DNA from 2 places in the Rhodobacter capsulatus SB 1003 genome. Region 1 is predicted to be linked to the other one. Evidence: riboswitches for the same ligand, from Rfam matches in the RefSeq annotation. Region 1 holds a riboswitch; the other holds the start of a gene.
What was found. A riboswitch is a leader RNA that binds a small molecule or an ion and turns the genes downstream of it on or off. The one in region 1 is predicted to bind cobalamin.
Positions count from the first base shown of each region.

Region 2: another riboswitch for cobalamin. It lies ahead of RCAP_RS16555 (aromatic ring-hydroxylating oxygenase subunit alpha); the one in region 1 lies ahead of RCAP_RS10120 (energy-coupling factor ABC transporter permease).

Region 1 covers NC_014034.1:2,193,342-2,201,224, forward strand. The annotation lists gene cobZ (precorrin-3B synthase CobZ) at 1-1,117, opposite strand, end outside; gene RCAP_RS10105 (energy-coupling factor ABC transporter ATP-binding protein) at 1,158-2,000, opposite strand; gene cbiQ (cobalt ECF transporter T component CbiQ) at 1,997-2,731, opposite strand; gene RCAP_RS10115 (energy-coupling factor ABC transporter substrate-binding protein) at 2,728-3,039, opposite strand; gene RCAP_RS10120 (energy-coupling factor ABC transporter permease) at 3,039-3,707, opposite strand; cobalamin riboswitch at 3,774-3,995, opposite strand; gene cobF (precorrin-6A synthase (deacetylating)) at 4,030-4,797, opposite strand; gene cobA (uroporphyrinogen-III C-methyltransferase) at 4,799-5,527, opposite strand; gene cobM (precorrin-4 C(11)-methyltransferase) at 5,524-6,309, opposite strand; gene RCAP_RS10140 (cobalamin biosynthesis protein) at 6,306-6,638, opposite strand; gene RCAP_RS10145 (bifunctional cobalt-precorrin-7 (C(5))-methyltransferase/cobalt-precorrin-6B (C(15))-methyltransferase) at 6,635-7,825, opposite strand; gene RCAP_RS10150 (cobalt-precorrin-6A reductase) at 7,824-7,883, shown strand, end outside.
Region 2 covers NC_014034.1:3,540,495-3,548,377, forward strand. The annotation lists gene prpC (bifunctional 2-methylcitrate synthase/citrate synthase) at 1-919, shown strand, start outside; gene prpB (methylisocitrate lyase) at 923-1,834, shown strand; gene RCAP_RS16550 (hybrid-cluster NAD(P)-dependent oxidoreductase) at 1,845-2,894, opposite strand; gene RCAP_RS16555 (aromatic ring-hydroxylating oxygenase subunit alpha) at 2,898-4,133, opposite strand; cobalamin riboswitch at 4,190-4,386, opposite strand; gene metH (methionine synthase) at 4,446-7,172, opposite strand; gene RCAP_RS16565 (homocysteine S-methyltransferase family protein) at 7,169-7,883, opposite strand, start outside.

The sequences.
Region 1 (7,883 bases):
GCAAGGGCACAACCAGCGGCATGATTTCGCCCGTGCGCGGCGGATCCGGCGGGCGGTTCAGCGTCTCGGCCAGCCCCCCGGGGTCGATGCCACAAAGCCCGGCCAAAGCCTCGGGCGTGTCGGCCGAAAGCGGCGGGCAGGCCATCGGCGGCAGCGTCTTTGCGGCGTCAGCCCCCAGAAGGATCCAGGCGCGCGGATCGGGGCGGGAAAGCAGCTGGCGCGCCCAGACCGAATGGCGCTCGGGGCCCCGGATCGCGCCTTCATCGGCAAAGCGGCGGCCATCGGCGCCGACGACGATCCCGTGCTGCATCCCGTCCACCCGGCTGACGATGCCCGCATCGTGAAAGGGTGCGCGCGGATCGACGGCGACGACATGGCCATCGCCGGGCAGCCCCGCCGCCTGCGCGCCCTCTGCCAGCGCCTGCAACAGCAGACCGCCCAGCTGTTCGGGCGTGCCGCGGTTGGCGATGTGATCGGCTCGGGGGCCGTGCGTCTTTGCCAGCCAGTCGCGGTTCGCCCCAAGACCGCCCGAGGCCAGAACCAGCGCCTGCGTGGTGATCCGATGCGTGCCGACCGTGACCGTCAGCGGGCCGTCATGCGCCGGATCGAAGGCCTCGGGCGGCAGGCGGTCGACGGCGATCCCGGCGCGGATCTCGACGCCCAGACGCCGCGCCCGGGACAGAAGCGCATTCGTCAGCGCCTGACCGCCGCCGCGCAAAAACACCGTGCGGCGGGAATAGGGCAGATTGCCCGCGGCCCAGGGTTCCAGCCGCACGCCCTGCGCCAAAAGCCAGTCCGCCAGATCGCGCGAGCCCTCGGCCAGCACCCGGGCGAGATCCGGATCGCCCGCGCCGACGCGGAGCAGATCGCGCTCGAACTCCTCGGCCGGGTAGCTGTCGCGCTGAAACGGCGTCTCGATGTCCGAAGCGACGCGGATGTTGCGCCCGTGCCGGGCATTGCCGCCCAGCCGCGCCGGGGGGGCGGCGTCGAGCACCAGCACCGAGGCGCCCGCCCGCGCCGCCTCGATCGCAGCGCAAAGCCCGGCCAGCCCCGCGCCGATGACAAGGACGCCGACCGAGGCGGGCAAAGGGGGTTGGGGGGCGGGCGTCTGATCCATGGCGGCAAGGTAACGCAAGGCGCGGGCAAGGAAAACCGGGCTAACGCCGGGTCCAGCCCGCCATCTGCGCCGCAAGCGCGTCGCGGGTCCGCGGCAGCGCGCTTCGGGGGCCAAAAGGCCGTGATCGCGCGCGCGAAAGCGCCAGATCGATCACCAGGGGCGGGCGCAGCCCACCCTGTGCCAGCGTCGCGCGGTCGGAGAGCACCGCCGCGGCCGCCCCCTCGGCCAGAACGCGGCCGGTGCGAAAGAGCGCCACCCGGTCCGCCAGAGCGGCGGCGAGTTCGACATCATGGGTGGAAAAGACCAGCGTCATGCCCGCGGCGCGCAGCCCGTGCAACAGGGTCAGAAGCTGCTCGGTCCCGGCCAGATCAAGCCCGGCGGTGGGTTCATCGAGCAACAGCACCTCGGGGCGCATCGCCACCGCGCCCGCAATCGCCACGCGCCGCTTCTGCCCGCCCGAGAGCATATGCGTGGGCCGGTCGCGCAGATCGGAAATCGAGAGCGCCGCAAGGGCCTCTTCAACCCGGGCGCGGGCCTCGGCCTCGGAGAGGCCAAGGTTCAAGGGCCCGAAAGAGACATCCTCGAAAACCGTCGCGGCGAAAAGCTGGTCGTCGGCATCCTGCAACACAAGACCGACGCGGCGGCGCCAGTCGGTCAGATCCTTGCGGGAATGGCCGGTGGCGGTGCCCCCCAGCAGCACCCGGCCCGATTGCGGGCGCAACGTGCCGTTCAGATGCAAAAGCAGCGTCGATTTTCCGGCGCCATTCGGGCCAAGGATGGCCAGGCTTTCGCCCTGCGGCACGGCAAGCGAGAGATCATCAAGCGCTTTCACGCCGCCCGGGAAAGCGTAAGTCAGGGCCTCGGCGGCCAGGATCGGGGTCACAGCAACACTCCGGCCGCAAGGATCGCGGCTTGCAAGGTCAGGATCAGGCCAAGCACAAGCGGCGAGGCCGCGGGCCGGGTCGAAAGTACCCGCATCTCGCCCTGCCAGTTGCGCGCCGCAAGCCCGGTTTCAAGACGCCGGGCGCGGTCGAGCGCGCGCGGCAGCAGCGCCGCGATCACCTGTGCGGTCGAGCGCAGCCAGCGCCGCCGGGTGGCATGGCCCAGACGCGCGCGCTGCGCGGTGGTCATCGCCGCCGCTTCCTCGGCCAGAATGAAAACAAAGCGATAGGTCAAAAGTGCAATCTCGATCAGTTCGGCGGGCACGCGCCAGCGGCGCAGACCGGAGAGCAGATCGGCGGCGGGCGTGGTGGTGGCGAGAAACAGAAGGCAGCAGGTCGCGGCGCTGGCCCGCATCACCAGCGCGGCGGCCTTGGCCGGGCCCTGAGGCGCAAGGCCGATGCCGTCGGGTCCGATCTGGATCAGCAGCACCGCGGCCCCGGTGGTCAGAAAGCCCAGCGGCAGCACCGCGACCGCGGCCCAGAAGCGCAAAGGCACCCGAGCGCCCAGAAAGGTGAAGGCCAGGATCGCGACCGTGACCAGAACCGCGCCCGGAAACGGCGGCACGGTCACGGCAAGCGCCAGAAAACCAAGACCGATCAGGCACTTCTCGGCCAGCGGGCGGTTGCGCCAGCGGCCTTGCGCGGCGACCCGATCGATCGAGGCGATACTCATTCCGCGGGGAAGGACCGGGGCGCGGGGGCGTTCTGCTCGCGGGTCTTTGCGGCACCCTGACGGCGGCCGATCACCAGCCCCACGACAAAGGCGCCAAGGGCCGCCTGCAGCGCGAAGAACAGGCTTTCAACCTCGCCGCTCGGCGGCTCCCAGAGCGGATCGGCCCAGGGGGCAAAGCCCGGCACGGTCGCCTCGATCAGCTCGGCCGCCTGCCCGTCGGCACCGCCGAATTCCCCGCCCATCAGAAGCGGCACCACCACCAGCGCCACGGTTCCGGCCAGCAGCCACAATGTCCGTTTGCTGCTCATCAGCGTGCCTCCCCGGCCAGAATGCGCAATTTGTCCTTGTCATCGACCTTGCCCGCCAGCGCATCGACGACGATCACGGTCAGGAAGCCCTCGGCAATCGCCAGCGGGATCTGCGTCAGCGCGAAGACCGAGCCGAATTTCAGCGCCGCGCCGAGGAAGCCCGAAACCGGATCGGGGTAAGCCAGCGCCAGCTGCAGCGAGGTGGTCACATAGGTCGCCAGATCGCCGAGGAAAGCGGCCAGAAACACCGCCACCGCCATCGAGGCCCCGGCCTTGCCCGCCAGTTTATAGACGCCCCAGGCCACCCAGGGCCCGACGATCGCCATCGAGAAGGCATTGGCGCCAAGCGTCGTCAGACCGCCATGCGCCAGCAAAAGCGCCTGAAACAGCAGCACGATCACCCCAAGCACTGCCATGACCGAGGGGCCGAAGACGACCGCGCCCAGCCCGGTGCCGGTCGGATGCGAGCACGAGCCGGTGACGGACGGAATTTTCAGCGCCGAGAGCACGAAGGCAAAGGCCCCCGAGGCGGCAAGGGTCATCCGGGCCTCGGGACGCTCGGCGACGATCTTGCGGATCTTCACCGCGCCCGCGACGACAAAGGGGCCGGCGGCAAGGGACCAGCCAATGGCATGGGTGACGGGCAGATAGCCCTCCATGATATGCATGCGAACAACTCCACATCGAACGCGCCGCTTTCGGATTGACCGGAGACACCCCGCCCCGGGAAGGCTTGCGACGCCAGAGCGATGGCAGGTCTCCTGACTTGCGGTTCGATCAACTCGGGTCACCTTCCCGGCCGTTCTCCCCGGTGGATCGGGGGGGCCAGTGGTCTTCGACCGTCGTCTCGCCGCTCACAGTTGCGGGGGCAGCCACGGATTAGGCCCCTGATGGGTAATCCTCACCGTGTTCCCTATTAATCCCGTCCAGTTGGGAACCATCGCCTGTTGGAGTAGCCGCGCCGCGGGGCGAGGTCAAGGCCGGGAAGCGTCACGCCGCGGGCACATTGCGACGCAGCAGGTAGATGTCCATCACCCAGCCGTGCCGGGCGCGCAGATCGGCGCGGGCCTGCAGGATTTCATCGGTGACCTCGGCCACGGGCCCCCTGATCAGCACCTCTTCGGGCATGGCCACACAGGCGCCCCAGAAGATCGTCAGCCCGTCGGGCGGCAGGCTTTGAAACGAGCATTCACCGTCCAGCATCGCCACCACCGTCTCGGTGCCCGCGGGCCAGCCGTGATCGCGCAATTGCCGCCCCGTCGTGATGACGACCGGCGCGCCGATGTCATTCAACGGAATCGCATGGGCGGCGCAAAGCGCCTGAATCGCGGTGATGCCGGGGATGACTTTCGTCGTGAGCGGCAGGCGGGATTTCAGCCGTTCGGCGATGCGCAAGGTGCTGTCATAAAGCGAGGGATCGCCCCAGACGAGCAGCGCCACCCGCCCCTCAAGCCCCGGAACATGCGCGGTGATTTCCGAAAGCCAGGTCTCGGCGATGGCATCGTGCCAGTCGTCCACCCCCTTGCGATAGGAGGGGTTCGACGCGTCGCGGACGGGCAGCGCGAAGTCGATGACCTTGGTGGCCGGGTTCGTCAGATGCGCGGCACAGATCTGGCGCCGCAGCCCGGCCAGATCGGATTTGTCGGCGCCCTTGAGCGGGATCAGGATCAGATCGGCGGCATTCATCGCATCGACCGCCTGCCCGGTGATGTGGCGCGGATTGCCGGTGCCGATGCCGATCAGGGAAAGCTCGATCATCTCAGGCCTCCGGCGCGTAAAGCGGACCATAAAGAATGAGCGCGGGCTTGTCGGAGCGTTCCGCGGCAAGGCTTGCGGCAAGATCGGTCACGGTCGAGCGGGTGACGCTTTGCCCGGGGTGGCCCACGGCCTCGGCCAGAAGCGCGGGCGTATCGGGGGCCAGCCCATGCGCGATCAGATCGGCGGCCAGTTTCGGAAAGGTGCGCTTGCCCATGAAGACGACGGTCGTCGCCCCCTTGTCGGCCAGCGCCGCCCAGTTCAGCCCCTCGGGCAGATCGCCCGTCACATCGGCGCCGGTGACGAATTGCACCCGCCGCGCGGTCAGACGGCGGGTCAGCGGCAGCCCGGACGCGGCGGCGGCGGCGCAGGCCGAGGGCACGCCGGGGATGATCTCGTAGCCGATGCCCGCGCCGGTCAGCGCGTCCAGTTCTTCCTCAAGCCGGCCGAAAAGCCCGGAATCGCCCGATTTCAGCCGCACCACCCGTTGCCCGGTCAGCGCATGATCGACGAGCAAGCGGCTCACATGATCCTGCTTCGGCGAGGGCCGCCCGGCCCGCTTGCCGACCGCGATGAGTTCGGCCCCCCGGGCGGGCATGGCCCCAGGATCGGCCCCGGCGGAAAGATCGTCGAACAGCACCACATCGGCCTTGGCGAGCCGGTCGGCAGCTTTCAGCGTCAGAAGCTCCGGATCGCCCGGGCCCGAGGAGACGAAAGAAACGAAACCGCTCATTCGCTGCCCTCCGGAAAGCGCGGATGCGTGCCAAGCGGCCGGTAGCGGCGGTCGTAATCGCCCGCGTAAAGACGGCTTTCGTCGAAATCCTCGGTCGCCAGCGACCGGCCGACCAGGATCAGCGCCGTGCGCTCCAGCTCGGCGCCAAGGCTGGTCTGCAGCGTGGCCAGCGTCGCCCGGACGACGCGCTGATCGGGCCAGCTTGCGCGCCAGACGATGGCGACCGGACAATCTTCGCCGTAATGCGGCACCAGTTTTTGCACAACCTCGTCAAGCACATGCACGGAGAGGTGAATGGCCAGAACCGCCCCGGTGCGGGCGAAATTCTCCAGCGTCTCGCCCGCGGGCATGGCCGAGGCCCGCCCCGAGGTGCGGGTCAGAATGACCGATTGCGCCACGCCCGGAAGCGTCAGCTCGGCCCCAAGGGTCGCGGCGGCGGCGGCAAAGGACGGCACACCGGGCGTCACATCATAGGGAATGTTCAGGGCGCGCAGGCGGCGCAGCTGCTCGCCCATCGCCGACCAGATCGACAGATCCCCCGAATGCAGCCGGGCGACATCCTGGCCCGCGGCATGGGCCTCGGCGATCGTGTCGATGATCGCATCAAGGCTCATCGGCGCGGTGTTGACGATCTTCGCGCCGGGCGGGCAATGGGCCAGCAGCGCTTCGGGCACCAGCGATCCGGCGTAAAGGCAGACCGGACAGGACGCGATCAGATCGCGGCCGCGGATCGTGATCAGATCCGCCGCCCCCGGCCCCGCGCCGATGAAATGCACCGTCATTCGTCCTCTCCCTCCGCCACGGCAAGGACCACCCCGCCGATCACCTGTCGGGGCAGCACCAGCCGCGCCCCCTTGCCCGCCGCGACCAAGGCCGCCGCCTCTGCGACCGAGCCGGTGCCTTTCAGCGCCCGGACCCGCTCCGATTGCGCGGGCGTGTCCACCCCCGCGACCATGACGCCGATCACCCGATACTCGGGCAGAGCGGCGGCAAGCTCTTCGGCTTTTTCGCGCGCCGTGGCAAGGGCATCCACCTCTCCCACGGTGGCGACCGCCTGACGCAGCGGTTTTGACCCGGTTCCCGGCCGAAAACCGACACCGGCCACCCTCATCTTTGCCCGCTCCATTGCAGCTGCGGACGGCTGGCCGACCAGCCGCGCATCCGGCCCAAGGGTTCGGCCTGCGCGATGTCGATGCGCAAAAGCTGACCGCCATGCCGGGCGTGGAGTTGCGTCAGCAGCGTTTCCGATTCCAGCGTCACCGCATTCGCCACGATCCGCGTTCCGGGGGCGAGCCACTCCCAAAGCCGGTCATAAAGTGCCTGCGACCCGCCGCCGCCGATGAAGACGGCCTCAGGCAGGGGCAGATCCGCCAGCGCCGCGGGGGCCGTGCCCTGCACCGCCCGCATCCGGGGCGAGAGCCCGTAAGTGTCTATGTTCTTTTGGATATTCTCGATCCGGTCGGCCCGCGGCTCGATCGTGATCGCGCGTCCCCCCGCCAGACACCATTCGACCGAGACCGAGCCCGAGCCGCCGCCGATATCCCACAACAACTCGCCGCGGCGCGGGGCGAGCGCGGCCAAGGTCAGCGCCCGCATCGGCGATTTGGTGATCTGCCCGTCATGGGCAAAGGCGCTTTCGGGCCGCCCGGGCACCTGCGAAAGCCCCGTGCCGGAGGCAAGATCCGCGCCATCCAGCGCCACCGCGACCAAAGCAGAAACATCAGTAAAATCATAGTCTTCCGCGGCAATGCTGCGCAGCATTTCGGCCGGACCGCCCAGCCGCTCGGCCACCGCCATCCGCACCGCGCCAAAGCCGTTTGCGACCAGCCAGCCCGCCAGATCCGCCACGGCGGCGCCGTCGCGCAGCGTCACGACCGCGCGTTGCCCGCGGCCGAGCACCGGCAGCAACCGCCCGAAAGGCGCGGCATGCAGGCCAAGCGCGGCGGTCTCCTCGACCCGCCAGCTCAGCCGCGCGCAGAGCAGCGACACCACCCCGGGCACCGGAAAGGCTTGCCATTCCCCGGGCGCCAAACGCTCTGCCAGCATGGACCCCGCCCCGAACCAGAACGGATCGCCCGAGGCCAGAACCACCGTCGCCCGGCCGCGGCAGTCCAAAACCGGAGCAATCTCAAAGGGAACGGGCCAGGCCCGACCGCGCCCGCCCGCCGCCACAAGGTCAAGATGCCGCGGCCCGCCAAAGATCACCTCGGCTGTTTCCAGCGCCCGACGGCTTGCCAAGGACAGCCCATCAAGGCCATCTTCGCCCAGACCCAGAATGCTCAACCACGGATCAGACATGACGCGCCTCCTTGTGCTTGGCGGCACCACCGAAGCCAGCCGCCTGGCGAAAACCCTT
Region 2 (7,883 bases), 1.3 Mb from region 1:
CCAGACGCTCGAGGCGATCCCGGCCGCCGCGCATCCGATGGATGTGCTGCGCTCGGGCGTCTCGGCCTTGGGCTGCGTGCTGCCCGAGGCCGCCGATCACAACACGCCCGGCGCGCGCGACATTGCCGACCGGCTGATCGCGGTGCAGGGCTCGATGCTGCTTTACTGGTATCACTTCGCGCAGAACGGCCGCCGCATCGAGGTCGAAACCGAAGACGACAGCATCGCCGGGCATTTCCTGCATCTGCTGCATGGCCGCCCCGCGGGCGAGGAAGCCGTGCGGGCGCTGCACACCACGCTCAACCTTTATGCCGAACACGAGTTCAACGCCTCGACCTTCACCGCGCGCACCATCGCGGGGACCGGATCGGATCTTTATTCCTGCGTCGCGGGCGCCATCGGCGCGTTGCGCGGGCCGAAACACGGCGGCGCGAATGAACAGGCCTTCGAAATCCAGAAGCGCTACGCCACCCCCGACGCGGCCGAGGCCGATATCCGCGCCCGGGTGGCCGCGAAAGAGGTGATCATCGGCTTTGGTCATCCCGTCTACACGATCGCCGATCCGCGCAATGTGGTGATCAAGCAGGTGGCGCGGCGGCTGGCGCTGCATCACGGCGCGCTGCGGATGTTCGACATCGCCGAGCGGATCGAACAGGTGATGGCCGAGACGAAGGCGATGTTTCCGAACCTCGACTGGTATTCGGCGGTCTCCTATCATCAGCTGGGCGTGCCGACGATGCTGTTCACGCCGATCTTCGTCATCGCCCGCAGCGCGGGCTGGGGGGCGCATGTGATCGAGCAACGGCTGGACGGCAAGATCATCCGCCCTTCGGCGAATTACACCGGCCCCGAAACCCGGGCCTTCCTGCCCCTTGAAGCCCGCGGCGGCCTTTTGACCGCGCCCAACCGGACGGAGTGAGACATGCCCTATCTGATCGGTTCCGATCATCCCGAGGCCCCGGCGGGGGCGCGGTTTCGCGCCGCCCTGGCCCGGCCCGGCATCCTGCGCCTGCCGGGCGCGCATAACGGCATGGCCGCGCTGCAGGCGAAAGCCGCGGGGTTTCAGGCGCTTTATCTGTCGGGCGCGGCGATGTCGGCCTCGATGGGCCTGCCGGACCTCGGCATCCTGACGGTGGACGAGGTCGCCTTTTTCATCCGCCAGATCACGCGGGCCTCGGGGCTGCCGCTTCTGGTCGATGGTGACACCGGCTATGGCGAGGCGCTGAACGTCATGCACATGGTCCGGGTGTTCGAAGAGGCCGGGGCGGCGGCGGTGCATCTGGAAGACCAGCTTCTGCCGAAGAAATGCGGCCATCTGAACGACAAGAAACTAGCAAGCCCGGCCGAGATGGCGGCCAAGGTCGCGGCGGCGGTGCGGGCACGGCGGCATCTGGTGGTGATCGCGCGGACCGATGCGGCGGCCGCCGAGGGGATCGAGGGGGCGGTGGCGCGGGCGCAGCTTTATGTCGAGGCGGGCGCCGATGCGATCTTCCCCGAGGCGCTGACTTCGGTCGAGATGTTCCGCGCCTTCCGCGCCCGGCTGCCCGGGGTCAAGCTTCTGGCGAACATGACCGAATTCGGCCGCACCCCGGCCCTGACCGCGGCCGAGTTCGAGGAGCTGGGCTATCAGATGGTGATCTGGCCGGTGTCCTCCCTGCGGGTGGCGAACCGCGCGCAGGAACGGCTTTACGCCGCGCTTGCCCGCGACGGCGCCACCACCGCGCTTCTGCCCGAGATGCAGACCCGGGCAGAGCTTTACGCGACGCTGGGCCTTGCGGCTTTCGAGGCGCTCGATGCCTCGATCGCGCAAAGCGTGCTGCCCACGACGGGTTGAAGGGGGGCGGTCAGATCTCGACCGCCACCTTGCCCGAAGGCCGCGAGCAGCAGGCGAGGATATAGCCCGCGGCGATATCGTCCTCGGAAATCCCGCCATTGTGCAGCATCTGCACCTCGCCCGCGGTTTTCTTCACCTTGCAGGTGCCGCAAAGGCCGAAGTTGCAGCCCGAGGGGATGTTCAGCCCCGCCCGTTTCGCCGCCGCCAGAACGGTTTCGCCCGGCGCGCAGGCGGTGCTGACCCCCGAGGCGGTGAAACGGATCTCGGCGGCCTCCGATGCCTCGGGCAGCGCTTCGGGCGCGGTCTCGGGCGGGCCGAAGCTTTCCTGATGATAGCGATTCATGTCGAAGCCCAGCGCCGCAAGGCTGTCCTTGACCCCGCGCATGAAGGGCTCGGGACCGCAGCAGAACACCTCGCGCTCCAGATAATCGGGCGCCATCAGCCCCAGCATGATCTGGTTCAGACGGCCGCGAAAGCCGTGCCAGACGCTGAAGGGCTCGACCTCCTCGACCGTGAAGCGCAGCTGCAAGCCGGGCACCCGCGCCGCGAATTGCTCGAGCCGCGGCCGGAAGATGATGTCCGAGGGCCGCCGCGCCGCATGGACAAAGACGATATCGGGCATCTCGCCGCTGTCCCAGGCCCAGGTCGTCATCGACATCATCGGCGTGATCCCCGAGCCCGCCGAGATCAACAGATATTTCCGCGCCGGATGGCGGCGCAGGCTGAACTCGCCCGCGGGGCCGTGTGCCCGCAGCCGCATCCCCGGTTTCAGCTGCTCGATCAGCCAGCGCGAGCCCACCGACCCGGGCTGCGCCTTCACCGTCACCGAGAGCGACAAGGGCCGCGAGGGCGAGGAGGAGATCGTATAGGTCCGGCTGACCGGCTGACCCGGCACCGGCAGATCCAGCGTCAGGAACTGCCCGGGCAGGTAGTCGAACCACGCGCCCGAAGGCGCGCGGAAGGTGATCGTGGCGGTATCGGCGGTTTCGGGCACCACCATCGCGCATTCCAGCGGCTCGGCATCGCTCCATGGCGCGCTGGCCCAGTTGATCCGGTCCATCGCTCACTCCGCCGCCAGCGGCGGGGCCAGCCGCGCATCCAATGTGCCGCAATACCAGTCGACGAACTGGATCACGCCCTCTTCCTGCAGCGTCGAATAGGGGCCGGGCTCATAGGCGGGGGACAGAATCCCGGCCTGATTTTCCTCGACCACCTGCCGGTCCTCGTCATTCGTCGCCATCCAGACCTCGGTCAACTCGGTCAGGTCGTAATCCACCCCCTCGACCGCATCGCCGGGGACAAGCCAGGTCGTCGTCACCTCGGTCTCGGTGGCCGAGATCGGCAGCACCCGGAAGACGATCGCATGATCGGCCAGGAAATGGTTCCAGGTGTTCGGATAATGGAAGAAAAGCAGGCTTCCGGCATCGTTGAAGGGCATCTCGCCCAGCCGTTTGCCCCGCACCGCGGCCTTGGTGCTCATGGTGTAGCTTTCAGCGCCGTTCAGCAGCGGAATGCGGGCCAGCCGCCATTGCATCTGCGGATGATGCACGAAGCGCGAGGGCAGACCCGCCGCCTCGCAGCGCGTCCAATGCGCCAGAATATCGGGGCTCGCCGCCTCGGGGCCCTCCATCGCGGTCATGCGCGGATTGTCGGAATAGGTCCGGCAGAGCGAGGGATGCGAGCCGCCGCAGTGATAGCATTCGCGGTTGTTCTCGATCACCAGCTTCCAGTTGCCCTTCTCGACGATGGTCGAGACATGGGCAACGCGCGCCTGTTTCAGCCCGGCAGGCGCCAGATAGCGGCCCAGCGTGCCCGCCAGATCGGCGATCGCGGGCGGCACCTCGGCCAGACAGATGAAGACCATGCCGCCGATATCGACGCAATGGACCTTTTTCAGCCCATGCGCGGCGGGGTTGAAATCTTCCTGCATGTCCTTGGCCCAGAGCAGTTTTCCGTCCAGGTCATAGGTCCATTGGTGATAGGGGCAGACAAGCTTCGGGCTGTTGCCCGTGGTCTTGGCGCAAAGCCGCTGGCCGCGATGGCGGCAGACGTTGTGAAAGGCGCGGATCATCCCGTCGGCGCCGCGCACCAGGATCACCGGATAGGCGCCCACCTGCAACGTCGCGTAATCGCCGGGCTTGACGAGCTGGCAGGCGGGAATGGCAAACAGCCATTCGCGGTAAAAGACCTGCGTCAGATCGGTCTGAAAGATCCCCGGATCGCAATAAAAGGGTTGCGGCAGGGAATGGTCATTGCGCCGTGCGGCAAGCTGCGCACGGATGTCGGATGCGTCTGGCATCGGCACCTCACTTGCCCCTGCCTCCCCGCAAGGGCTGGTTGGATGGATGGGCCCGGGGGCCCGGCGGTCACAGGGCTGGTTTCCGGGCTTGCAATGCGTGCTTTCGCACCCGGGCGCAGCGCCTTCCCGAACCCCGGGGTCCAGTGGCCTTGCCGTCCCTCATTGCTGACCGTTGCGGGGGCAGCGCCGGTCTTGCACCGGCTTCCCAATTCTCCCGGCCTTGCGGACGGGCACCCTGAGGCCTTCAGACTGACAGATTGTCGCAGAGGGCGCGTGCCAAAAACGACGCGCCGTCTGCGCTTTCAGACAGGATCACGCGGCCACCGCAGCGGCGGCGGGCGCGGCCGACCCCAGCACCGGGGCCAGCCAGCGCTGCACCTCGGCCAAGGCCATGCCCTTGCGGGCGGCGTAATCGGCGGCCTGATCCTGCTCGATCCGGGCCAGACCGAAATAATAGGCCTCCGGATGGCCGATATAGAGCCCCGAGACCGAAGAGCCGGGCCACATCGCCATGCTGTCGGTCAGATGCACGCCGGTCGCGGCCTCGGCCCCAAGCAGCCGGAACAGCGTCAGCTTTTCCGTGTGGTCGGGCTGGGCCGGATAGCCGGGCGCCGGGCGGATGCCGCGATAGGGCTCGCCCACCAGCTGATCGGGGGCGAAGCTTTCTTCGGGCGCATAGCCCCAATAGTCGCGCCGCACCCGCTGATGCAGGGCCTCGGCCAGGGCTTCGGCAAAGCGGTCGGCCAGCGCCTTGACCAGGATCGCGGAATAATGGTCATTGGCAGCTTCGAACCGCGCGGCGATCTCGGCTTCCTCGGGGCCCGCGGTGACCACGAAGCCGCCCAGATAATCGGGCACCGTGCCCGCAGGCGCGACGAAATCGGCCAAAGCCACATTCGGGCGGCCTTCGCGCTTGCCGGTCTGCTGGCGCAGGGTGAAGAAAGTGGCGAGGTCTTCGGTCCGGCTCTCGTCGGTGTAAAGCCGGATATCGTCGCCCACCGCCTGCGCGGGCCAGAACCCCACCACGGCGCGCGGGGTGAACCAGCGTTCGGCAATGATCTGCGCCAGCATCGCCTGGGCATCGGCGAAAAGTGCCCGCGCCGCTTCGCCCTTTTCGGCGTCATCGAGAATCCGCGGATAGACCCCCTTCAATTCCCAGGCATGGAAGAAGGGCGTCCAGTCGATATACCGCGCCACTTCGGCCAGATCCCAGTCGTCGATCACGCGCGGGCCAAGGAATTGCGGCGCGGGCACGGCATAGCCCGACCAGTCGAGCCGCAGCGCATTGGCCCGGGCCGCGGCCAAAGGCAGCCGCACCTTGGCGGCCTCGTCGCGGGCATGACGGGCGGCGATCTGCGCATAGTCCGCGCGGATCTGCGCCGCGTAATCGACCTTCTGGTTCGGGCTCAAAAGCGCCCCCACCACCCCCACGGCCCGGCTGGCATCGAGCACATAAACCGCCTGCCCGCGGCTGTAGGCGGGGGCGATCTTCACCGCCGTATGCACTTTCGACGTGGTCGCCCCGCCGATCAGCAGCGGAATGTCAAAGCCCTCGCGCTCCATTTCCGCGGCCAGATGCACCATCTCGTCCAGGCTTGGCGTGATCAGCCCGGAAAGCCCGATCGCATCGACCTTTTCGGCCCGCGCCACTTCCAGGATCTTTTGCGGCGGCACCATCACGCCCAGGTCGACGATGTCGTAATTGTTGCAGGCCAGCACGACGCCGACGATGTTCTTGCCGATGTCATGCACATCGCCCTTGACCGTGGCCATCAGGATCTTGCCCGCGGTTTCGCGCCCCTCGCCGCCGCGCGCGGCCTTTTCGGCATCCATGTAGGGCAGCAGAACGGCGACGGCCTGTTTCATCACGCGCGCCGATTTCACCACCTGTGGCAGGAACATCTTGCCCGCGCCGAACAGATCACCGACGACATTCATCCCCGCCATCAGCGGCCCTTCGATCACATGCAGCGGGCGTTCGGCCAGAAGCCTTGCGGCTTCGGTATCGGCCTCGATGAATTCGGTGATGCCATTGACCAGCGCATGTTCGAGCCGCTTTTCCACCGGCCAGTCGCGCCAGGCCAGATCGCGGGTCTTTTCCTCGCGCGCGCCGCCGCGGAAGCGCTCGGCCACCTCCAGCATCCGCTCGGTCGCGGTGCCGCCCGATTTGGGCTGGCGGTTGAGCACCACATCCTCGCAGGCCTGGCGCAGCTCGGGGTCGATCTGGTCATAGACCACCAGCTGCCCGGCATTGACGATCCCCATATCCATCCCGGCGCGGATGGCGTGGTAAAGAAACACCGCATGCATCGCCGCGCGCACGGGTTCGTTGCCGCGAAAGCTGAAGGACAGGTTCGACACCCCGCCCGAGACATGGGCATGCGGCAGGTTGGCCCGGATCCAGCGAGCGGCCTCGATGAAATCAACGCCGTAATTGTCGTGTTCTTCGATGCCCGTGGCGACGGCAAAGACGTTCGGGTCAAAGATGATGTCTTCGGGCGGAAAGCCGATCTCCTCGACCAGAATGCGATAGGCGCGGGCGCAGATGCTGGTCTTTCGGGCGAAACTGTCGGCCTGCCCCTCTTCGTCAAAGGCCATCACGACGACCGCCGCGCCATAGGCCAGACACAGCGCCGCGTGATGGCGGAAGATCTCCTCGCCCTCCTTCAGGCTGATCGAATTGACGACGGGCTTGCCCTGCACGCATTTCAGCCCGGCCTCGATCACCTCCCATTTCGAGCTGTCGATCATCACCGGCACCCGGGCAATGTCGGGCTCGGCGGCCAAGAGGTTGAGGAAGGCGACCATCGCCGCCTGACTGTCGATCAGCCCCTCGTCCATGTTGATGTCAAGGATCTGCGCGCCGTTTTCCACCTGATCGCGGGCGACATCCAGCGCGGCGGCATAGTCGCGGGCGACGATCATCTTGCGGAACCGGGCCGAGCCGGTGACATTCGTGCGCTCGCCGATGTTCACGAAGGGAATGTCGGGCGTCAGGGTAAAGGGCTCAAGCCCCGAAAGGCGCAGATAACGGCTCATGGCAGGGCCCTCGGCGGGAAAGGTTTCACGGCTTCCGCGATGGCGCGGATGTGATCGGGGGTGGTGCCGCAGCAACCGCCCACGACATTGACCAGCCCTTCGCGGGCAAATTCGGCCACCTGCGCGGCGGTCCGGTCGGGGGTTTCGTCATATTGGCCAAAGGCATTGGGCAGCCCGGCATTGGGATAGGCGCAGATCGCGCAGGGGGCGACGCCCGCCAGTTCCGCCAGATGCGGACGCATCGCACTGGCGCCCAGCGCGCAGTTCAGCCCCACGGTAAAGGGCCGGGCATGAGCCACCGAATGCCAGAACGCGGTCGGCGTCTGCCCCGACAATGTGCGCCCCGAGGCATCGGTGATCGTGCCGGAAATCATCACCGGCAGCCGCTCGCCCCGTTCGGCAAAGGCTTCGAAACAGGCGAAAATCGCCGCCTTGGCGTTCAGCGTGTCAAAGATCGTCTCGATCAGCAGGATATCGGCGCCCCCCGCGATCAGACCGCGCACCTGCTGGCCATAGGCCGTGCGCAGATCGTCGAAGGTGACGGCGCGAAAGCCCGGGTCGTTCACATCGGGCGAGAGCGAGGCGGTGCGGTTCGTCGGCCCCACCGCCCCCGCAACGAAGCGGCGCCGTCCGTCGGTGGCCTCGGCGCGGTCCATCGCCGCCCGCGCCACCCGCGCCCCCGCGGCGTTCAGGTCGAACACCGCGCTTTCC